DNA from 3 places in the Methylosinus sp. DMC45 genome. Region 3 is predicted to be linked to each of the others. Evidence: predicted binding sites of a transcription regulator. Region 3 holds the regulator's gene; each other region holds the start of a gene.

The links. The regulator PhoB, encoded in region 3, activates phosphate uptake and scavenging genes when phosphate is short. The targets are predictions, from matches to a motif close to TGTCATNNANCTGTCAT.
Region 1: a site for PhoB is predicted at 1,850-1,866, ahead of ACT53T_RS19830 (OprO/OprP family phosphate-selective porin). Genes of this name have one in related genera too.
Region 2: a site for PhoB is predicted at 2,736-2,752, ahead of ACT53T_RS17320 (YdcH family protein). Genes of this name have one in related genera too.

What each region holds. Positions count from the first base shown of each region.
Region 1 is NZ_JBQUZK010000056.1:145,935-153,718, forward strand. Features, by position in the region: gene ACT53T_RS19825 (OprO/OprP family phosphate-selective porin) at 1-1,326, opposite strand, end outside; gene ACT53T_RS19830 (OprO/OprP family phosphate-selective porin) at 1,919-3,577, shown strand; gene ACT53T_RS19835 (OprO/OprP family phosphate-selective porin) at 3,803-5,461, shown strand; gene ACT53T_RS19840 (porin) at 5,693-7,363, shown strand; gene ACT53T_RS19845 (Ppx/GppA phosphatase family protein) at 7,380-7,784, opposite strand, start outside.
Region 2 is NZ_JBQUZK010000052.1:52,728-60,511, reverse strand. Features, by position in the region: gene ACT53T_RS17335 (YdcH family protein) at 7-225, opposite strand; gene ACT53T_RS17330 (hypothetical protein) at 347-940, opposite strand; gene ACT53T_RS17325 (protein adenylyltransferase SelO) at 951-2,381, opposite strand; gene ACT53T_RS17320 (YdcH family protein) at 2,537-2,716, opposite strand; tRNA gene ACT53T_RS17315 (tRNA-Val) at 2,982-3,056, shown strand; gene ACT53T_RS17310 (Ros/MucR family transcriptional regulator) at 3,331-3,801, shown strand; gene ACT53T_RS17305 (GumC family protein) at 3,839-5,863, opposite strand; gene ACT53T_RS17300 (metallophosphoesterase family protein) at 5,878-6,627, opposite strand; gene ACT53T_RS17295 (sugar transferase) at 6,879-7,784, shown strand, end outside.
Region 3 is NZ_JBQUZK010000056.1:432,142-439,925, forward strand. Features, by position in the region: gene pstS (phosphate ABC transporter substrate-binding protein PstS) at 44-1,093, shown strand; gene pstC (phosphate ABC transporter permease subunit PstC) at 1,321-2,352, shown strand; gene pstA (phosphate ABC transporter permease PstA) at 2,356-3,195, shown strand; gene pstB (phosphate ABC transporter ATP-binding protein PstB) at 3,192-3,977, shown strand; gene phoU (phosphate signaling complex protein PhoU) at 4,008-4,733, shown strand; gene phoB (phosphate regulon transcriptional regulator PhoB) at 4,730-5,473, shown strand; gene hpnE (hydroxysqualene dehydroxylase HpnE) at 5,664-6,908, opposite strand; gene hpnD (presqualene diphosphate synthase HpnD) at 6,905-7,768, opposite strand; gene hpnC (squalene synthase HpnC) at 7,765-7,784, opposite strand, start outside.

The DNA.
Region 1 (7,784 bases), 290 kb from region 3:
GATCTGAATCGGGCCGAAAGTGCCGGGCGTGAAAAAGTTCTTGTCGTAGCTGCCATAGACGGCGGCGCGCGATTCTCCGGTCAGGAACCACGAACCTTGGACATAATAGCCGCTGTATTGGAGGCTCGAGCCGCCGCCATTGCCGAGCAGGAGGCCGTTGAGCGGATCGCGCTCATATCGCGTGGCGATATATTCGCCCTGCAACGAGACGGGGCCATAGCTGGCGGCGGCTTCGAAGCCGTAGCTATAGGCGTATTTCAAGCAGCCGTTCTTCAGGACGAAAGGCGCGGACAGGAGACCGAGGCCGGTCGCGTTCGTCGCCAGGCTGCCCGAGGCCGCGCAAGTCAAATCCTGCGCCGCGGACACGCGCGTCCACGTGCCGCTGCCGCCCAGAACATCCGCCTCCTCGCGCTCCGTGCCGGCGCCCGGCCGCAGGAAGGCGGAATCGGTGGCGGCCGTCGTGTTCTCCGGCTTGTGATAACGGAAGGACGAGCCGAGATGCAGCAGCTTGTCCTCCTCCTGAATGGGCGCATAGGTGGCGCGCACCGCCGCGTCCCAATATTGCGCGCCGCCAGTGGGCGGAGCGACCGCTGTATCCTGCGGCGAGGTGGAGAAAATGCCGGTCTTCACCGTCCACAGCTTGTCGCCGATGGTGACGGCCGCGCCCGTGTGACGGCTCGGCGCGAGCACGGTCGGCAGCGCGCGCTCGAGGAAGGTGATATTGCTCGTTGAGCTGTTCGTCTCCATGCTGAACGGCTCGAAGAAATTGCCGACCTGGAAGGTGACGGGCTGCTTGGAGATCTCTTCCGGCAGCAGCTTGGCGCGATAGCCGATATAGGCGTCGCGTATGCCGGTCACGCCGGAGTTGGTGAAGTCGTATTGGAAGCGATAGTACCAGTCTTTGTAGGCCTTGCCCTCGAGCCAGATCTGCGCGCGGCGGAAGCCCACATTGCTGCGCGACATCGTGTCGGCCGAGCTGGCGAAGCCGCCGTCGATCTGCATGCGGCCGCCGAGCTTGAAGCTGAACGCCTTGTCCTCGGTCTCGACGAAGAGGCCGTTGCGGAAGCTGACGAACACCGGCGGCGGCGCGACGAGGCCCGGCTGGGTCTTGGCGGAATTCAGCGCGTTCTTGACCTGGGCGTTGGTCTTGGCCTGCTCGGTCATCCGAGCCTCTAGGCGCTTGATCTGCTCCTTCAGCGCCTTGATCTCGCTCGCCGTGTCCGCCAGCGCCGACGCCGGAGCGCCCACCATCCCGCAGAAGGCGGCGAGCGCGACGCCGCCCGAGAGCCGCCGCGTCATTTTCGACCCGATAGTCTGTTCTCTCATCTCAGCCCCCTGCGCTCGGCGATTGCATGGCGCCTCGGACGTCCGCTCGCCGGACGAGATTTGCATTCCGGTCGAATGAATATCTCGCGTCGACGACAGGTCTCCCCAGCCCGAAGAATACATGCAAGGCGCGCGACGATTGCACATTTTGCCTACTAAACATCTGATGATGCCCAAATTATCGCCAGATGCGCCCGCATGATGGGCTTCTAACAGCGAAATGTTCTTTGGATACACCACATGTAATTGTCTTACATTTCGATCGGCCGTCCGCGCAAGGCCGGAATCGGCTTCTCTTAAGGATTTTCACGTATGTGTTGCCGATTCGACACAATCGCAATGTGGCGTCGCTGTGAGGCCCGACGATATTGCGGCGCGCGACCGGACGCTCGGGCGGGATCGAAGGCGACAGCTTTATCGCGGGCTTATCACGGACTTGCCGCTCTCCCGTCACGCCGACGACGTGGCATTTGGGCAACACCCTACGTGGAAACCGATGTCACAATCCGCCGCCGCCGTCTTTTGTGATGATTGTGTCACACAACGCCTCTAGCCGTGCCGTAGCGGTAAGCAATTCAAGGCAGAGGCTGACATGAGACAGGTACCGAACGTTCAGACGATCGCGAAGGGCGCGACGCCTTCGAAGCTGCTGGGAGGCGTAGCGGTCCTCGCCCTCGGCGCGTTCGGCGCGCCCGCGGCGGCCCACGCCGACACGGCGAGCGAGATCAAGGCGCTCAAGGCCGAGCTGAAGCGGCTCGAGCATCGGCTCGAGGAGCAGGCCAAGACGACCCATCAGGTCAAGAACGCGCTGAACTCGGCCAAGGCTGCGCCGGGCGGCAACGCTCCGCCGCCGGTGTTCGTCAGCTTCAAGAATGGTCTCTATGTCGAGACCGAGGACAAGAGCTTCGACTTCAAGGTCGGCGGCCGCATCCAGGCCGACGGCGGCTTCACCAGCTATCCCTCCGCCTCCGGCGCCCGCAGCAACGTCGGCTTCCGCCGCGCTCGCCTCGAGGTCGAGGGCAAGGCGTATAAGAACTGGTTTTACAAGTTCCAATACGACTTCACCGGCACCGGCGTGACCGGCATTCGCGACGCGTTCGTCGCCTATCGTGACACGCTGCTGCCGGAGTCCATCACCAAGCAGCCGGTCACCTTCCAGGTCGGCAGCCAGTACGAGCCGTTCAGCATGGAGACGGTGACCTCCTCGAAGCACATCACCTTCATCGAGCGCGCGCTTCCCGGCGCTCTGGCCCCGGATCGCCATGTCGGCGCCAAGGTCGGCCTCGGCGACAAGAATTGGAGCGTGCAGGCGGGCGTGTTCTCGACCAGCTTCGGCCAGGACTCCGCGCAGGCTCCCGCCGTCACCGGCCATCAATATTGGGACCTGACGACGCGCGCCACCTATGCGCCGATCGTCGAGGAGGACAAGCTGCTGCATTTCGGCGGCTCGTTCATGTATCATAAGCCGAACGACTCGACCGCCGCCCAGGACCCGAACAATCTGCTGCCGGGCACCGGCTCGCGCGACGAGACCGACATTCTCAACAACCGCTATGTCGTCGTTCCGGCGGCGCAGGCGCTCAATTGCAGCCCCGCTTTCAAGGCGGCGTCCGGCGTCGCGCTGCTGTGGACGCCCGGCTATCTGCAGAACGGCTGCTTGAAGTCGAGCTTCAACTATAACTTCGAAGTGGCGGCCTCTTACGGGCCGTTCTCGGTCCAAGGCGAATATTCCGGCGCTCATTACGAGCGTGATGCGGGAACGGCCTTGGCGCTCGGCACCAATGGCGGATCGAGCCTCAATTACAGCGGCTATTATGTCCAAGGCTCGGTGTTCCTGACCGGCGAGTCCCGCGCGGCCTCTTATAGGGGCTACGACAAGGACTGGAACACGCCCGGCACCTTCAGCGACGTCGCGATCCTCAATCCGCTCAGCAAGGGCGGTCTCGGCGCCTGGGAATTCGCCGCGCGCTACAGCGAGCTCAACCTCAACAATGGCGGTCTCGTCGACGGCAATTTCGCCTATTTGGCGACCGTCGCCGGCAATGCGGCGCAGAAAGCCCTGGCGAGCACGGCGACGCTCGGCGGCCGCGAGGAGAACCTCACTCTGGCGCTCAACTGGTATCCGGTGAAGGGCGTCCGCTTCCAGGCCAATTGGACGCGCGCCATGACGCTCGTCGCTCCGTCCGACAAGCCTTATCTCAACGGCCAGCATCCGAGCACCTTCCTCGCCCGCGCGCAGGTCTTCTGGTGAGCGAAATCTCCGGCCTTCGCAGGCTCGGCGAGACGATCGAATCACGAAAGGCCGCCCTTCGGGGCGGCCTTTCTTCGTTATGAAACTGATATTTATAACGTGACATTTCCGCAACAGAGGCGGCGGAAACGCCGCCGCGGCGGCGCGGCTCGGCCCCACATCTCTAGTCAATCCCTATAGTCCATGGTTAAGGAATTTTACTGATCCGTTCATATGGGGACGAACATGAAGAAACACGGCGATATCGGCGGCTCGACCGCGCGCCTCTCGGGCGGAGTCGCCCTCGTCGCATTTTGCGGGCTGCTGGGCGTTCCGGCCACGGCGCTGGCGGATACGGCGAGCGAGATCAAGGCGCTGAAGGCGGAGCTCAAGCGGCTCGAGGCCAAGGTCTCGCAGCAGGCCAAGGACAATGCGCAGGTCAAGAATGCGCTGAATTCCGCCAAGGCCGCGCCCACCAACGCCCCGCCGCCGGTCTTCGTCTCCTTCCGCAACGGCCTCTTCGTCGAGACCGAGGATCAGGACTTCAATTTCAAGGTCGGCGGGCATCTGCAGATCGACGGCGGCTTCGCCTCCTCGGCCGACACCATCTCCCGCTCCAATGTCGGCTTCCGCCGCGCCCGCCTCGAGATCGAGGGCAAGGCGTTCAAGAACTGGTTCTACAAGGTCCAGTACGACTTCACCGGCGCCGGCGTCGCCGGCATTCGCGATTTCTATCTCGCCTATCGCGACAAGCTGCTCCCCTCGGAGATCAGCTCGCAGCCCGTCACCTTCCAGATCGGCAATTTCCGCGAGCCCTTCAGCCTCGAATCGACCGAATCGTCGAAATATTTCACCTTCATCGAGCGCTCTCTGCCCTCCGTTCTCTCGCCGAGCCGCCACACCGGCGCCGCGGTCGCCGTCGGCGACAAGCAGTGGAGCGTCAAGGCCGGCATATTCTCGACCAGCCCGCAGGACACGGCGACCGCCCCGCCCACGGGCGAATCGCAATATTGGGATGCGGCCGTGCGCGGCGTCTATGCGCCGATCACCGAGGAGGACAAGCTGCTCCATCTCGGCGGCTCCTTCAAATATCACAAGCCGAACAACACCACCGCGGCGACCGACGCCGCCAATCTGCGCCCCGGCCAATCGCCCGAGCGCGAGGAGACCGACGTGCTCGGCGGCGGCGGCGCGCTCACCCGCGTCTCCGCGGCGCAGGATCTCTCCTGCGGCGCCTCGGCGGCCAGCCTCAACATCACGACCACCGGAGCGGGCCAGCTCATCGCCCCCTTCGCCCGTCGCTCGAGCTGCCTGAAATATTCCTACAACTACGGCTTCGAGGCCGCCGCCGCCTATGGCCCGGTCTCGCTGCAGGCGGAATATATCGCCGCCCAATATGAGCGCGACTTCACCAACGCCCTCATCTTCGGCAATGGCGGCGGAACCAGCCTGCGCTATAGCGGCTATTACGTTCTCGGCTCCCTGTTCCTGACCGGCGAGTCCCGCGCGGCCTCCTACAAGGGCTACGACAAGGACTTCAACACGCCGGGCAGCTTCGGCGAGGTTCAGATCAAGAACCCGCTGAACAAGGGCGGCTATGGCGCCTTCGAGCTGGCGGCGCGCTACAGCGAGATCAATCTCAACAATGGCGGTCTCGTCGACGGCAGTTTCGTCTATGCAGCGACCGTGGCCGGCAACGCCGCGCAGAAGGCTCTGGCCAGCACGGCGACGCTGGGCGGACGCCAGGACAATTTCTCCCTCGCGCTGAACTGGTATCCGGTGAAGGGCGTGCGCTTCCAGGCCAATTGGACCAAGACGCTGACGCTGGTCGCGCCCTCCGACCGCCCCTATCTCAATGGCGACCGGCCGAGCCTCTTCCTCGCGCGGGCGCAAATCTACTGGTGAGAGGCGCTCGATCGAGGCGTCTTATATTACGCCCCAATTCATGCGGCCGCCCCTTCGGGCGGCCGTTTTTTTGGGCGATGCGACGCAGCGGCGGACGTTTGCATCCTGTAGAAAACATAATATCAAATTAAGAAATTCGCGTCGCCGATTCGGCGCAGCGTAGGTAATCGGCCTATTTACTTAAGCGTAAATACGTAATTCGATTCCTTTTTGCTGCGGCGGATCTCGAATATGTCCAATATATTCCGTATTTTTATTGTCATCGTGACAGTCGCGCAAAGCGTCGCCGCGGGGCGCGCCGAAGAGCTTCCGAAACGGCAGGCCGCGCCCGTCGAATATGTCCGCATCTGCGACCAATATGGCGCGGCCTTTTTCTATATCCCCGGCAACAACACCTGCCTGCGCATCGGCGGCACCGTCGTCGCCGAATGGCGCTCTTGGAGCACCTCCTACCGAATGTCGCGCAGCATCATCGCGACCGACAATCCTTTCGCCTTCGGCCCCAGCATCAACTCGAATCCGCTCGGCATTCCGGGACATGTTCCCATCCTGGGCTATTCCAATCCGCGCAGCGGCGACAATTCCGGCTTCGTCGGCCTCGGCCGGGTGGAGATGGACGCGCGCGCGCCGACCGACTACGGCACGATGCGCGCCTTCGTGCGGCTCGAATCGCAATTCGGCTCGGACAGCAGCGCCGCGACCGGCTCGATCAGCGGCTCGCAATATTTCGGCGCCGCCAATTACTCCAATGGCACTGTATTCCGCACGACGGCGCGCGAGACGACGATCCTCAACAAGGCCTTTGTGCAATTTGGCGGCGTTACCGCCGGCCGCGTGCAGTCCTTCTTCGATTTCTACACGGACAATATCGATTGGGAGGCGCTGCGCGGCTCCAACGCCACCGTCGGCGCGCTGGCCTATACCTACAGCTTCCGCGACGGTGTCTCTCTGAGCTTTTCTCTCGAGGACAATGTCTCGCGGCGCGGCTTCGTCGGCTCGACCATCGGCGCCTTCAATTATGTGGCGGCGGTCTACGGCCTCTCGGGCGCGGCCGCGGACGCCGCCGCAGCGGCCTGGGGAACGCGCTTCACCGGCGTGCCGGACGGCGTGCAAATTCCAGAGATCGTCGGCGCCTTCCGCATCGACCAGCCCTGGGGCGCCGTGCAGCTGTCCGGCGCGGCCCATCAGCTGCGCACATCCACCTACACGCGCAACGCCACAGTGGCGACGCCCGTCACCGGCCTGCCGCTCGGCACCGCCATCCCCGTCGTTTCGCAGGAGGATTACGGCTATGCGTTTCAGCTCGGCTGGCAGTTCAATCTCGACAAATTCGCCCCCGATATTTTTTCCGAGGGCGACAAATTATGGGTGCAGGGAACCTACGCCCGCGGCGCCGTCGGCTATCTGATGGGCAATAATCTCAGCTTCAACGGCGGCCCCGTGAACGGCAACGCCTTCTACGGCTATGGCAATGGCGGCGTGAAAGCCAGCAACGGCTGGGAGTTTCTGAGCTTCGACTGCATATGGACCGCCGCCGCCCATTGCGACAAATCGATCGGCTGGGTGGGGCTGGCCGCCTTCAAGCATTATTGGACGCCGACGCTCTCCTCCGGCGTCTACGGCTCGCTGATGGAGCTCTATTACAGCCCGAGCTCCATCGCCGATTTCGGCGGCGGCGTCGGCGCCGTGAACACGACCGAATATCGCGTCGGCTCCAATCTCGTCTGGACGCCGATCAAGAATTTCGACCTCGGCGGCGAGCTGATGTATCTGCGCGACAATCATCACAGTCGGCCGGTGGGGCTCGCGCCGGACATAGCGCTGTGGTCGGTCGGCCTGCCGTCATGGAAGGGCGCGAATGCGACGGTGGAGGGCCGCCTGCGCCTCCAACGCTCCTTCTGACCTGCTGGGCGTCGCCTCAACCCGCGCGCGGCGTGAAGACGCCGTCCGCCTCCATCATCTCGAGCAGCATGCCCTCGCGCAGGCCGCGATCGGCGATGCGGGTGCGGGCCGCGGGGAAGACGCGGCGTATCGCCTCGAAGATCGCGCAGCCGGCGAGCACGAGATCGGCGCGCTGCGGGCCGATGCAGCCATTGGCGGCGCGCTGATCGAAATCCATGGCGCGCAGCGAATCGATGGCGCGCGTGGCGTCCTCGTCCGAGAGCCAGAGCCCGTCGACGCGCCAGCGATCATAGCGCTCGAGGCCGAGATGCACGCCGGCGAGCGTCGTCACCGTGCCGGAGGTGCCGAGCAGATGGAAACGCTCGCAGCGCCGCTCCGCCGCCGTGCGCTCGGCGAAGGCGGCGAGCCCCTCGAGCGCGCG
Region 2 (7,784 bases), on a different contig from region 3:
CCCGCATCAGGCGATGATGTCGGGCGTGAGCTGATCCTCTAGAAACGCCAGGCGATCGCGCAGCAGCAATTTTCGTTTCTTCAGCCGCTGAATTTGCAGCTGGTCCACGGCGCCGACCGCGAGAAGGGCGTCGATCGCATCCTCGAGGTCCTTGTGCTCGAGCCTCAGCCGCTCGACTTCTTGCCGGATCGCATCGCGTTCGGCTTCGTTCAGCTCATCCACCATTCGCCAACCTGCCCGAGCGCCGCTCGGCGGCGAGTCGTGACGCGAGGATTATCGCCTCGCATCATGTTCATCTTCAAGTCCTAATGAGAAGGCGGCGACGCCTTCCCGCGAATCTTCCGTCTCAATCGACCGCGATCGACTTGTCCAGCTCCACGCAGGCGGCCGGATCGACGCGCTCCAGCTCGAAGACGCGGTTCTGGCGCGTCAGCTCCAGATAGACGGATTTCTTCTTCTGGTCCGGGCCGCGCCAGCCGCTCACGCCCTCGTCCAGGTAGAGCGTGACCGAAGCGCCATCCTCGGCGAGATCGATGGGAAATTCGCCGCCTTCCTCGGCCGATCCGCCGAGGCCGCCGCGCGCCATGCATCGGGCGGCGGCGTCCTTGCGGAAGGAGCGGACGAGGCGGGCGCCGGAGACGTCGCGATTGGCCTCCTCGCTCCAAACGCAGCCGCCGACGACATAGAAGGGCTTGCCATGGCCCTTGTGGCGAAGCTCGATGCGCAGATCGCGCGCGTCCTCCGGCGTCGTGGCGAGCTCGCGCTGCAGCGACAGCCGCACGGAGACGACGGTCTGGCCGGGATGCGCGCGCAGATGCGCTTCGTCATAGCGACGGAAGAAGCAGGCCCCGCTCGGCGGGACTTTGTCGATCAGCAGATTTTTGGCGGCGGCGGCGCTCGAAAGAGCGAGAAACAGAGAGACGCATAGCGAGCGCTTCATTTTCCGAATGTCATCCCCCGGCAGACGCCGGCGCATAGGCTTCGCGCATCGAAGCGATCTGCGCGACCTTGTCGGCGAGCGCGCTCCAATCGTCGCGCTCCGCGATATGCGCCCAGATCGATTCGACCTCTTCGATCAGCATAGTGCAGGGGACGGGGCGACGAAAATAGGGATGGTCGAGATTGGCGGCGGGCGATGTCTCATGCGCGGCGAGCGCCGCGCGCAGCCCTTGGAATTCCGGCGCGTCATAGGCGGCGGCCTCCGGGCTCGCGGCGGCGCGCTCGCGGCTCGCCATGCCGCCGCGCCAATCGAAGAAGGTCTGCTCGAAAGGCGCCTGCGTCTTGCCGAGAAATTCCAGCAATCCTTTGGCGAGCGCGGCGTCCTGCTCGGGATCGTCCGCCGGCAGCAGGCCGAGGCGGTCGAGCAGAGCGAGCTGGAACTCGCGCTGGATGACGGCCTGAAAGCCGCCGAGAATCTGCTCGGCGCGCTGCAGCCCGACATGCGGCAGAATGGTCTCCGCGAGGCGCGTGAGATTCCAGCCGAGCGCGCCCGGCTGACGGCCGAAGGAATAGAGCCCGCTGTCGTCGAAATAGGCCGCGGTGAATTGCGGATCATAGCGCGGCGCGAAGCGCCACGGCCCATAGTCGAAGCTCTCGCCGGTGATGTTGATATTGTCCGAGTTGAGCACGCCATGGACGAAGCCTGCGGCCATATAGCGCGCCCCGAGCCGCGCCACCCGCGCCACGACGCGCTCCAGAAAAGCGCCGGCGCGGCTTTCCTCGCCGGCCAGCTCGGGAAAATAATTGGCGACGCAATAGTCGATGAGCCGTCCGAGCGCTTCGCTATCGTCGAGATGGGCGAGGCGCTGAAACGTGCCGATGCGAATATGCGAATGGGAGAGCCGCACCAGCACGCTGGAGCGCGTCGGCGAGGGCTCGTCGCCGCGATAGAGCGGCTCGCCGGTCTCGATCAGGCTGAAGCTCTTGGAGGTGTCGACGCCCTGCGCCTCCAGCATCTCCGTGGCGAGAATCTCGCGCACGCCGCCCTTCAGCGTGAGCTTGCCGTCGCCCTGGCGCGACCAGGGCGTGCGGCCCGAGCCCTTTGTGCCGAGATCGAGCAGGCGTCCGTCCCCGGCGTCGCGCAGCTGCGTGAACAGAAAGCCGCGGCCGTCGCCTATGTCGGGATTATAGGTGCGGAACTGATGGCCGTGATAGCGCAGCGCCAGCGGCTGCGGAAAGCCGCCGGGCAGCGGCTCGAAACGGCCGAGATGGGCGATCCATTCCTCTTCCGTCAGCGTGTCCAGGCCGACGCGCGCCGCCCAGCGCTGATTGCGATAGCGCAATATGTGCTGCGGAAAGCGCGCGGGCTCCACAGGGTCGAAGAAGCCGTCGCCGAGCGTGGCGTGGAGGGTCTCGGCGCGATAGCGCGGGGAAGGGGGCATGGGGATTCTCGGCTCTCGCTATGGCAGAAAATTCTGCGACCATAGACGCCGCGAAGCAAGCCGGGCGCCCGCATCGGCCTGGGCGCCGTCCCCCGCCACAAAAAAAGGCGGAGAGCAGCTCTCCGCCTCGACGCTAGACCTCTATCGCAATCTGCTCAGTGCAGGCTGACGCCCTGCCGCAGCTTGTTGATCTCGTCCTTGAGCTGAAGCTTTTTGCGCTTCAATTCGTGGAGCTTCGAATCGTCGTATCGGGGATGGTGCTGAACCTGATCGATCTCTTTCTTGAGCGCCTGATGGCGGCGTTCGAGCTCGACGAGATGGGTCTGTAGCGACATACGGCGCCTCCTTTGGTTGATGACAGAAGGACGACGTCAGTGTGACATGAATTCCAAGGCCCGCAAGAGGCGAAGATGTCTCAGGCAAATGAATTATTTCGTCCAAAGCCGCTGTTCGCGGAAGGAAATCTTAATGCTTGGCGAGCTGGGGCCGGGGTTTTGCGACAGAGCGTGGAAACTGTCGAAGGGCGCTTGCGCCTCGGCCCGACTGCCATTATACGGGCGTCACTCGCGCTGGACGGAGCAAGCATCCGAACGGCGCCGGGGGCGCGTAGCTCAGCGGGAGAGCACTACGTTGACATCGTAGGGGTCACAGGTTCAATCCCTGTCGCGCCCACCATTCTGATCCACCCTACGCACGATCTGTTCCGCCGCCCGATGACGAAAACACATCGGGCGATTTTTTTTGTCGGTCGCGTGGCGTCTCCTTCGTTGCGTGGCTGCGCCGCGGCGATATTCGGCGGAGTTTCTATTTCAATTCGACGTTCCGCGGCCTATATCATCGAAATTGAGCTTGTTACTGAGGCCGAATCTCTCGACGCGGGAAGTCGCCGATTGCAATCGACTTCGATATCGGCTCCAATCGATAAGATTCGACCGCGGAGGAAAAAGCCATGTCCGAAGCCGAAGACAAAGCGCTCGTCGCGCAGATACTCTCTTCCTATCTTTCGAATAATACTGTTGCGCCTCTCGATCTTCCCTCTGTCATCGCGGCCGTGAAAAAAGCCTTCGGCGGCGGCGACGCCGAGACGACGAATGCAACGGAGGGCGAGGCCAAGCAGTGGCGGCCTGCCGTTCCTGTGAAGAAATCCGTCACGGCGGATGCGATTTCTTGCCTTTGTTGTGGCGAGCCGTTCAAATCCTTGAAGCGTCATCTTCAGGCCGAGCACAAGCTGACGCCGGAGGAGTATCGCGCCGCCTTCGATCTGAAGAGCGATTATCCGATCGTCGCGCCCAATTACGCCGCGCAGCGCTCGGCTCTGGCCAAATCGCTGGGTCTCGGCCGCAAGCCGTCGGCGAAAGGCGCCGCCGCTGCGAAGAAGCGCGGCGCGCCGGCGCGCGGCAGAGCCGCCGCCGAGGCCTGACAGAAGCCGCGCCGCGGAGCTCGCTCGTCGGCGCGTCTCACTCGATATGATAGGCGTCGAAGGCGCCTCCGCCCGCATAGGGCGAATAGGCGTAGGGGCCGTATTTGCGCGCCTTCGCCTCGCTCACCAGATTGAGCGCGACTCCCGCAATTCTGCCGCGATCGGGAAGCCGCTCGATCGCATGGGCGACCGTCTCGCGCGCCGTCGTGGCCCAGCGAATCACGACGATTGTCTTATCGACGAGGCCAGCGACGACGATCGGATCGACGACAGGGCCGAGCGGCGGCGTGTCGACGATGACGAGATCGAAGCTTCCGCGCAGCGCGGCCAGGAGCGTTTTCATCTTCTCGGAGGCGAGAAGATCGGCGGGAGCCTGTATCTCCCCGCCGGCCGGAAGAACCCACAGCCCCCGCGTCTCGTCGAAGAAGATCGCGGCGATCGGGCTCGCGGAGCCGATGAGCAGCTCGACGAGGCCGGGCCTCTCCTCGGCGCGGAAGAGCTTCGACGCGGCGCGGCGGCGCAGATCGGCGTCGATCAGCAGCGTGCGCAGGCCCGATTGCGCGGCGGAGGCGGCGAGCGCCGCGGCGATCGTCGTCGTTCCTTCGCCGGGGACGGCGGAGGCGAGCTGAATCAGCCTGGGCGGATCGTCCACATCGCTCATGGCGATGGCGCTGCGCAGCGCCCGGAGCGCCTCGCTGGCGCGCGACAGGGGTTTTGCGCGCACGAGATCGACGAGGGCGGGGTCGCTCGATGCGATTTTGGGAATGGAGCCGAGCAGGGGCAGGGCGAGCGTCGTCTCGATCTGCGCGATCGTCGTGAATCCCGTATCCTTCAATTCGCAGGCATAGGCGGCGCCGAGCCCGAGGATCGCGCCGAGCGCCAGCGCGATCAGCAGGGTCTGCTCGGCGTCGGGCCAGGACGGGGCGCTCGGCGCGAGCGCCGGCGATATGATTCGCGCGTCGCGCGGCTCGAATTTGGCTTGCTCCTCCACCAGGCGCGCGCGGCGCATCGTCTCGTCGAGCAGCTTGCGATCGGCGGCGGCGGCGCGCTCCAGCTCGTTTCGCCGCGCCAGCCGCTCCTTGCCGCGCGCCTCGGATGCGGAAATCTCGCGCAGCGCGGCCTCGGCGGCCTCGCTGCTTTTTTCCGCCAGCTCCAGCTCCTGGCGCGCGCCGGCCGCGAGGCGGCGTCGCTCGGCGCCCATGGCGCGCTGGACATCGGCGATCTCGGCGCGCAGCGCGATCACAGAAGGATGCGCCGCCGTATAGCGGGCGCGCAGCTCCGCCTCGCGACGGGAGAGCTGGTCGGCGCGCTGGCGAAGCTCGTCGAGCGCTCCGCCGAGGCTGGGCTGCCGCCCGAGCTCTATTTGGGCCTTTCGTTCGGTCGCCTCCGCGCGCGCCTCCGCCGCGCGCTGCGCGATGGCGGACTTCTGCTCCGCTGGCGTGGAGGGGCCGGCGGCGGCGCGAAATTGCGCCAGCGCCTCCTCGGAGGCGCGCGATTGGCGTTGCAGCGCGACGAGCTGCTCGGCGAGCCAGGCGGAGGCGCGCCGCGCCGCCTCGAGCCGCGTGTCCAGCCTGTCGACCACGAAGGCGTCGGCGATCGCATCGGCGAGCCGCGCCGCTTTCGTCGGATCGGTCGCGGTGACGGCGATTTTTATCACCGGCGAATAGCGCAGCTGGGCGACGGAGAGGGCGTTGCGCAAACGGTCGAGCGCGGCGGCGCCGAATTCGGGATCGTCGGCGAGCCTCTCCCGCTCCACGACGCGCCGCAGCAGCGCGGCCGATCTTATGACGGCGATGTCGCTCTTCATCGTCTGCCGATTGATCGGCGCATGGGCCAAGATCGCATCGGCGCCGATCGAGCGATTCGGCCGCATCTCGATCAGCAATTGCGCGGAGGCCGTGTAGCGCGGCGTCGCCATGGTCAGGAACGCCGCGCCGGCGAGGAGCGCGAGACATATCGCGCCGAGCAGCGGCGGCCAGCGCCGGCGGAGGAATTGCGCCGCGGCGCGGAGCTTGCGGCTGCGCGCATCGAGCCAGAACGCCGTCCTCGCGCGCTCGCGCATCGCTCGCGGCGCGGTCAGAAGCGGTCCGCGAACAGCATGCGGCGGCTGTCGCCCTCGAGCACGACGGCGGTGAGCACCGAGGTCGCGAAAGCCCCCGTGTCGACATTGATGCGATTGGGCTGAATATCCGGCTCGGAGACCGGCGTGTGGCCGTGGACGATCATTTTTTCCCAGCGGCCTTCGAAGCTCAAAAACGCCTCGCGGATCCAGAGCAGATCCTCCGCCTTCTGCTGGGCGAGCGGGACCCCGGGCTTCACGCCCGCATGGCAGAAGAAATAATCGCCGAAGCTCGCCGTCAGCCTCGTCTCCTGCAGGAATTGCAGATGGTGATCCGGCAGCCGGGACGTCAGCGCGCGGCGCGCCTCCTCGTAATTGCGGCCGCGCATGACGGCGGAGACGTCCACCCCATAGGAATGCAGCGTCTCCACGCCGCCGAACTTGCGCCAGTTCTCGAGCACGGACTCGTCCTCGAGGAAGCGCATGAAAATCTCCTCGTGATTGCCGCGCAGCGCGATGAAGGGCGTCGGAAAATCGCGCCGGCTCAGCCATTCGACCACGGTCGAGGATTGCAGCCCGCGGTCGATGTAATCGCCGAGGAAGATGGTCAGCGTCTCCGTCGGCGCGGCGTCGAGCTCCGCCTCGATCCGCCGCGCGAGCGTGTCGAGAAGATCGGCGCGTCCGTGAATGTCGCCGACGGCGTAAATGCGCAGATTGGGAGGAAGGACAGTCGGAAGCCCGGTCTCCAAAGCCAAAAATTGCGTCAATCTCGAAATCGTCATCTCACCGGCCCGGTCCTCGCCGCGCTGGGAATCCCGCCGCGACGGGCCGCAAGTCTAGAGCATATCGTCCGTCGACGAAATCGCGACGGGCCGCGTTTCGTCGCGCTTTTCTGCATGCGCTGACGCAGGCGTGGAAGCGCCGCCGCCCCATTGTTGACATATTATCTCGGCTATGCTCAAGATCGAGCGCCCACTTTTGGCCGCAACTATCTGTTTGCGCTGGGAATATTTTCAATATGAGGGTAGCGTCGCCGGCATCGAGGGATGGGACTGCCTTTCGCCTCCGGCTGGCCGACATCGGCTGGGCTACGGCGGCGCCTTTCATCGCCCTCGCCCTGCGCGACCCTCAGCTGCTCGAGGCGGGCGATCTCACGCGCGACATTCCCGCGCCTTTTCGCTACGCCTTTCTCTCCATCGCCTGCACGCTGCTGGTCATGTGGGGCTTCCGTCTCGGCGACCGCATGGGGCAGTTTTTCTCGCTGCGCGACGCTATCGACATTTGCGTCGCCTCCGCCTGCGCCGTCGCCGCGAGCAGCGTGGTTCTCTTCACGCTCACGCGCCTCGAGGGCGTGCCGCGCTCCACGCCGCTGATCTATGTCCTCGTGCTCGCCGCCGGCCTCGTCGCGATCCGGGGGGTGAGCCGGCTGCATCACCGGGAGGTCTGGCGCAGGGAGCTCGAGACCAGCGTCGCCGATCCGTCCACGGCCTTGCGTCGTGTGATCCTGATCGGCGTCGATCGCTTCGCCTCGGCGGCGATCGAGCTCATCGACTATCAGCTGCCGCGGACGACGCAGATCGTCGCCGCTCTGGACGCGCGGTCTTCCTTCGTGGGGCGCAAGGTCGGCGGCGTCTCGATCGTCGCCCTGCCGCAGGACATCGGCGCGGTGCTGGACGAATATGCCGAGCATGGCGTCGAGATCGACGAGGTGTGGCTCGCCGACGACAAGGAGGCCTTGCCGGCCGAGCTGCTGAAGGACGTCGCCGCGCAATGCGACGCGCGCGGCCGCGATTGCATCCCTATTGCGGAGGCGCTCAATCTCGCCCCGCGGCAGGCGCGGCCGGAGACGCGGCTCGGAGGGCCGCCGGACGGGCGTTTCGACATGCCGGGTTATTTCGGCTCCAAGCGCGTGATCGATCTTCTG
Region 3 (7,784 bases):
CGCGCGCCGACACAGTGAACCTCGAGCTCGAAAGAGACCGAACATGCTTTCCAAAGTTTTCCATCGCGTCGCTTTGGCGACGACCCTGGCCGTGGCGACGGCGGGCGCCGCTTTCGCGATCGACATCTCCGGCGCCGGCGCCACCTTCCCCTATCCGATCTACGCCAAATGGGCGGACAGCTATAAGAAAGAGACCGGCAACGGCCTCAATTATCAGTCGATCGGCTCGGGCGGCGGCATCAAGCAGATCAAGGCGCGCACCGTGACCTTCGGCGCCTCCGACCAGCCGCTGAAGGCCGAGGAGCTGGAGGCCGCGGGCCTCACCCAATGGCCGCAGGTGATCGGCGGCATCGTGCCGGTCGTCAATCTGGACGGCGTCGCCTCCGGCGATCTCGTCCTCGACGGCAAGACGCTCGCCTCCATCTTCCTCGGCGAGATCAAGAGCTGGGACGACGCGGCGATCAAGAAGCTGAATCCGAAGGCGAAGCTCCCCTCCGCCGCGATCGCCGTCGTGCATCGCTCCGACGGATCGGGCACCACCTTCAACTTCACCAACTACCTGTCCAAGGTCAGCCCGGATTGGAAGGCCAAGGTCGGCGAGAACGCCTCGGTCGAATGGCCGGTCGGCATCGGCGCCAAGGGCAATGAGGGCGTGGCCAACAATGTCGCCAACACCAAGGGCGCGGTCGGCTATGTCGAATACGCCTACGCCAAGCAGAACAAGCTGAACTTCACCAAGCTCGTCAACAAGGACGGCAAGACCGTCGCCCCGACGACGCCGACCTTCCAGGCCGCGGCCTCCAACGCCGATTGGGCCAATGCGCCGGGCTTCTATCAGATCCTCACCGACCAGCCGGGCGCGCAGTCCTGGCCGATCACCGCCGCCACCTTCATCCTGCTGCCCAAGGCTCCGCAGGATGCGGCCGCGGCCGGCGAGGCGCTGAAGTTCTTCAGCTGGGCCTTCGCCAAGGGCGGCAAGGCGGCCGAGGAGCTGGATTACATCCCGCTGCCGGCCAATGTCGTCGCTCTTATCAAGAAGAGCTGGGCGGCCAATGTGAAGGATGCGAGCGGCAAGCCGCTGGCCTCGAACTAAAATATCGTCTGCGCGCCGGCGAGAAGAAATTTTCGCCGGCGCCGCTCGCGAGACGCGCGAGAGCCGCAGGTGTGGAATGTCGCGAAAGGTATGGAATGTCGCGAAACGACCTGCCCGCGAATGCGCCATGCCCGCTTCTTTTCGACGCGGCGCGGCTCGACGCGGTGAGTTCTCCCGAGACCTGCGCTATGACCTAAAGATGAAAAATCCGCCTTCGGGAGCGCGCGATGGACGTCGGCTTCAACCGCCAAACGAGAGACAATAGCGTGTCGGACCTAGCAATCGTAGAAGCGTCGCCCCGCGCCGCCGAAGTCGACCGCCGGCAAGTTCTCGGCCGCATGGCCTTGTTCGACTTCTTCTTTCATAATTTGACCCGCGCCGCCGCGGTGCTCGTCCTGCTCATTCTCGGCGGGGTGATCTTCTCGCTCGTCTATGGCTCTCTTCCGGCGATAAAAGCCTTCGGCCTCGGCTTTTTGACGACGGAATCGTGGAATCCCGTCACCGAGAGATTCGGCGCCGTGGCGCCCATCTACGGCACTCTGGTGACATCGACCATCGCCATGGTCATCGCCGTGCCGCTGGGCCTCGGCATCGCCATCTTCCTCACCGAGCTCTGCCCCCATGCGCTACGCCGGCCGATCGGCGTCGCCATAGAGCTGCTCGCCGGCATTCCCTCGATCATCTACGGCATTTGGGGCCTGTTCGTGCTGGCGCCCTTCCTGCAGCAGCATGTGCAGCCTGCGCTGATCTCGCTCACCGGCGACATTCCCGTGCTGTCGAGCCTCTTCGCCGGCCCGCCCTATGGCATCGGCATGCTGACGGCGGGCTTCATTCTGGCGATCATGGTGCTGCCCTTCATCACCTCCATCTCGCGCGACGTGTTCGACACGGTTCCGCCGGTGCTGAAGGAGGCGGCCTCGGGCGTCGGCTGCACGACCTGGGAAGTGATGCGCCATGTCGTCATTCCCTACACGCGCGTCGGCGTGATCGGGGGCGTCATGCTCGGCCTCGGCCGCGCGCTCGGCGAGACGATGGCCGTCACCTTCGTCATCGGCAACGCCCATAAGGTGTCGAGCTCGCTGCTCGCGCCGGGCACGACCATATCGGCGACCATCGCCAATGAGTTCACCGAGGCTGTCGGCGATCTCTACACCTCCGCGCTGATCGAGCTCGGCCTCATCCTCTTCGTCATCACCTTCTTCGTGCTGGCGGCGGCGCGCTTCATGCTGATGCGCATCGAGCAGAAATCGGGAGCCTGACCCTTGTCCCTCTATTCCTCCCGCCGCCGCATCAATATCGTCGCCACGACGCTGTGCTGGACCGGCACGCTGTTCGGCCTCGCCTGGCTGGTGCTGATCCTCGGCGCGCTGATCTATGAAGGCGCGCGCGGCCTCTCGCCGGCCGTCTTCACCGAGATGACGCCGCCTCCCGGCGCCACCGGCGGATTGCTCAACGCCATCGCCGGCTCGCTGGTGATGACGACGATCGGCGTGCTGCTCGGCACGCCGCTCGGAATGCTCGCCGGCACCTATATGGCCGAATATGGCCGCTACTCGAAGCTCAGCACCCTCGTGCGCTTCATCAACGACATTCTGCTCAGCGCGCCCTCCATCGTCATCGGCCTCTTCGTCTATACGGTGGTGGTGGCCCGCGTCGGGCATTTCTCCGGCATAGCGGGCGCGCTGGCGCTGGGCGTGCTGGTGGTGCCGGTCGTCGTGCGCACCACGGAGGACATGCTGCTGCTGGTGCCGCTGCCGCTGCGCGAGGCGGCGACGGCGCTCGGCCTGCCGCGCTCGCATATGCTGATGCGCGTCGCCTATCGCGCGGCGAAATCGGGCATCGTCACCGGCGTGCTGCTGGCCATTGCGCGCGTCTCCGGCGAGACGGCGCCGCTGCTGTTCACCTCGCTCAACAATCAGTTCTGGAGCACGGATCTCAACGCGCCGGTCTCCAGCCTGCCCGTCGTCATCTTCCAATTCGCGCTCTCGCCCTACAAGGACTGGCAGCAGCTCGCCTGGACCGGCGCTCTGCTCGTCACCATCGCCGTCCTTCTGCTCTCCATCACCGCGCGCGCGCTCAGCAGCCAGGGAAAACACAAATGACCGCCATGCCGGTTGTCGAAGCCACCATTCCGACCAAAGTCTCGGTTCGCGATCTGGATTTTTATTACGGATCGACAAAGGCGCTGAAATCGATCTCGCTGCCGCTCTACACCAATAAGGTGACGGCCTTCATCGGCCCGTCCGGCTGCGGCAAATCGACTCTGCTGCGCATATTGAACCGCATGTACGACCTCTATCCCAAGCAGCGGGCCGAGGGCGAGGTGCTGCTCGACGGCGAGAACATCCTCGACCCGCGCGTCGACCTCAATCTCCTGCGCTCGCGCGTTGGCATGGTGTTCCAGAAGCCGACGCCCTTCCCCATGTCGATCTACGACAATATCGCCTTCGGCATTCGCCTCTATGAGAAGCTCTCGCGCAGCGAGCTGGACGGGCGCGTCGAGGCGGCGCTGCGCGGCGCGGCTTTGTGGGACGAGGTGCGCGACAAGCTGAACTCCAGCGGCCTGGGGCTCTCTGGCGGCCAGCAGCAGCGCCTGTGCATCGCGCGCACCGTCGCCATTCAGCCGGAGGTGATCCTGTTCGACGAGCCCTGCTCGGCGCTGGACCCGATCTCGACGGCGAAGATCGAGGAGCTCATCGACGAAATGTCCGAGCGCTACACGATCGCCATCGTCACCCACAACATGCAGCAGGCGGCGCGCGTCTCCGATTTCACCGCCTTCATGTATCTCGGCGATCTCGTCGAGTTCGGCGAGACCAATAATCTCTTCACCGCGCCGCAGAACAAGAAGACGCAGGACTATATCACCGGCCGCTTCGGCTGAGCGCGCATCGCGCACGAGGACATTGAGACCATGAGCGAACATATCGTCAGCTCCTATGACCGCGACCTCGAAGTGCTCGGCCGTCGTATCGCCGAGATGGGAGGCATCGCCGAGAAAATGCTCGCCGAAGCCATGGATGCGCTCGCCAATTTCGACATAGAGCTCGCCCATCGCGTCGTCGCCACCGATCAGCGCCTCGACGCGCTGCAGCGCGAGATAGAGGAGAACGCCATCCTCACCATCGCGCGGCGGCAGCCGCTCGCCATCGATCTGCGCGAATGCATCGCCGCCATGCGCATCGCCGCCGATCTCGAGCGCGTCGGCGATCTCGCCAAGAGCATCGCCAAGCGCACGGTGAAAATCCTCTCCGAGGCGCGGGTGCCGCGCGCCGTCATCGGCCTCAAGACGATGGCGGAAGTCGCGGCCATTCAGCTGAAGGACGTGCTGGACGCCTACGCTCAGCGCGACGTCGAGCGCGCCCGCGCGGTCTGGACCAATGACAGCGAGCTCGACGCGCTGGAAGATTCGGTGTTCCGCGATCTCCTCACCTTCATGATGGAGGATCCGCGCAACATCTCCTTCTGCACGCATCTGCTCTTCTGCTCGAAGAACATAGAGCGCATCGGCGATCACACCACCAATGTCGCCGAGACGATCGTCTATCTCGTCACTGGCGAGGCGATGCCGACCGACCGCCCCAAGGGCAAATCGGCGAGCCTCCCCGCCAGCGCGGAACCGGATGAGCCCACGAAATGAATGAAATCCGCGTCGCCGCTCCGCGCGAGGCGCCGCACGACAGGGCGCCGCGAATTCTCGTCGTCGAGGACGACGCGGCGCTGGCGCTGCTGCTCGGCTATAATCTCGAGGCCGAGGGCTTTCTCGTCGAGCATATAGAGCGTGGCGACGAGGCGGAAATCCGCCTCGCCGAATCGCAGCCCGATCTCGTCATTCTCGACTGGATGCTGCCCGGCGTCTCCGGCCTCGAGATCTGCCGGCGCCTCCGCGCGCGCGACGACACGCGCAGCATGCCGATCATCATGCTCACCGCGCGCGGCGACGAGAATGAGCGTGTGCGCGGCCTCTCCATCGGCGCCGACGATTATGTGGTGAAGCCCTTCTCGCCGCCGGAGCTGATGGCGCGCGTCCATGCGCTGCTGCGCCGCGCGCGGCCGGAGCGGGTGGCGACGCGCCTCGTCGCCGGCGACATAGACCTCGACCGCGAGACGCGCCGCGTCAAGCGCGGCGGACGCGAGATTCATCTCGGCCCGACCGAGTTCCGCCTGCTGGAATATCTGATGGAGAAGCCCGGCCGCGTCTTCTCGCGCGCGCAATTGCTGGACAGCGTATGGGGCCTCTCGGCGGAGATCGACGAGCGCACCGTCGACGTGCATGTCGGCCGCCTGCGCAAAGCGATCATCCGCGGCCGCGAGAAAGACCCGATCCGCACCGTGCGCGGCACCGGCTATTCCTTCGACGAGACTTTTGGAAGGAATTGAGGAGGCGATGCGAGCCTGACCGCGGTCCAGGGGGCGCTTTGGATCGCGAGCCTTAGGCTCGCTTTTGTCTGCACGCGCTCCCTCCGCCCATCGTCATTGCGAGCGTAGCGAAGCAATCCTTCAGCCGTGGGCGGCCCCTGGATCGCGTCGTCGCTACGCTCCTCGCGATGACGGCGGCGGCGGGATCAGCCTACGAACGCGCCGCCAGCTCCGCCGCGCGATAGCCGGACCTGATCGCCCCTTCGATCGTCGCCGGAAGGCCGGTCGCCGTCCAATCGCCGGCGAGGAAGAGATTGCGCCAGCGCGTCACAGCGCCGGGGCGGCGCTGCTGCTGCGCCGGCGTCGCGGCGAAAGTGGCGCGCTTTTCCTTCACGATCTGCCATGGCGGCAGCTCCGCCGGCAGGCCCGTAGCGGCGGCGACCTCGGCCCATATGCGCTCGGCGAGGCTTTCGCGCGGCTCGTCCATCAGCCGATCGGCGCCGCTGATCGTCACCGAGAGCCGATCCTCGAAAGCGAACAGCCATTCGGTGAGCGAGCCGATCATGCCGAGCAGCGCCGGCTGGCCGGGCGGCGGCGCGATCTTGAAATGCGCATTGACGATGCCGCGAAAATCATCCGGCGCGACGAGGCCCGGAACGAGCTCCTGCGCCGCCCAGGGCGGGACGGCGAGCGCGACGCGATCATTCGCGCCGAGCGCGATTTTCTCGTCGCCGAAATCGAGCGCTGTGGCGCGCTCCTCGGAAAATTCGATTCCCTTCAGCCGCGCGGCGAAGCGGGGCGCGGCGCCCCGCGCGGCGAGCGCGCTCAGCGCCGGCTCGATGAAAGCCGTCCCGAGCCCGCGCCGCGCGACCAGCGGACGGCAGGCGGCGCCGCCTGCGGCGAGCGTCTCGCGCAGCACGGCGGCGGCGAGAGCGGCGGAAGACTCGCGCGGCTCCGTGTTGAGCGCGGAGAGCAGCACCGGCCCCCACAGCCGCTCATAGAGCACGCCGGAACATTTCATCGCCTCGCCGATGGTCGCGCCCTTTTTGGCGAGGAGAATGCCGATCGCGCCGAGATAATCGCCCGGCGCCGTGCCGGGCGCGCGGCGATCACGCACAAAAATCCACCAGGGCAGGCGCGAGGAATTGGGCCGCATGCGCCAGCGAACGCCATCGCGCGTGTCCAAAAAATCGAAGGCGCATTCCTTCGGCCCTGCCAGCTCCTCCGCCGAGCCGATGCGGCGGGCGTAATCCAGCGCCGTGGAATTGCCGGAGAGCAGCAGATGATTGCCATTGTCGATGACGAGATCGAGGCTGGAATCATAATAGGAGCGGCAGCGCCCGCCCGCCATGCGCGCCGCTTCATAGAGCGCGACGCTCCGGCCCTCGTCGGTCAGGCGAATGGCGCAGGAGAGGCCAGCGAGGCCGGCGCCGATGATATGGGTGGTTCCGCTCACGTCAGCGCGAATCTCAGCAGCGCCAGCAGGACTTTCGTCCGCGAGGCGGAGACCGGCGCCCGCGGCGGCGCGAAACCGCGCGCCACCAGACGGTCGAGAACCGAGCGATAGGCGGTCGCCATCAGATAAGGCGCCTTCACCGCGCGCTGCGGCGAGACGCGCATCAGCAGCTCCGATTCCGCATAATGCTTGCGCGCGCGCTCGGCCACCGCAGCGCAGACTTGCTGAAGGCCGGGATGCGCCAGCACAGCGCCGCGCGCGAAATTCGTGACGCCGGCCGACTCCAGCGCCTCGCGCGGGAGATAGAGCCGGCCGCGCGCCTCGTCCTCGTCGAGATCGCGCAGAATATTGGTGAGCTGCAAGGCGCGGCCCATGTGATAGGCGAGCATTCGCGCCTTGGTCGGCAGCGCGCCGCCGGCGCTCTCCGCCTCATCGGCGAGGCCGAAGACGCGCACCGACAGCCGCCCCACCGCGCTCGCGACATGATCGCAATAGAGATCGAGCCGATCCCATTCCGGCGCGCGAATGTCCTCCACGACATCCATCGCCATCCCGTCTATGACCGCCTCGAAATCGGCGCGCTCGAGGCCGAAGCGACGCACCGGCCGCGCCAGATCGGCGCAACGCTGATGCGTGCGGCCGGCGTAGAGCGCATCGAGATCGCGCCGCCAATCGTCGAGCTGGGAGAGGCGCAAGGCGCGATCGCCCTCCTCGTCCGCTATGTCGTCGACGGCGCGGCAGAAGCCGTAGATCGCATACATCGCGTCGCGCCGCTCGGGCTCGAGAATGCGCATGGCGAGATAGAAGGAGCTTTTCGCGGCGACCCGCGGCGCCTCGGGGGCGATCGTCTCCATGCTCATCGCGCGACGCTCGCAG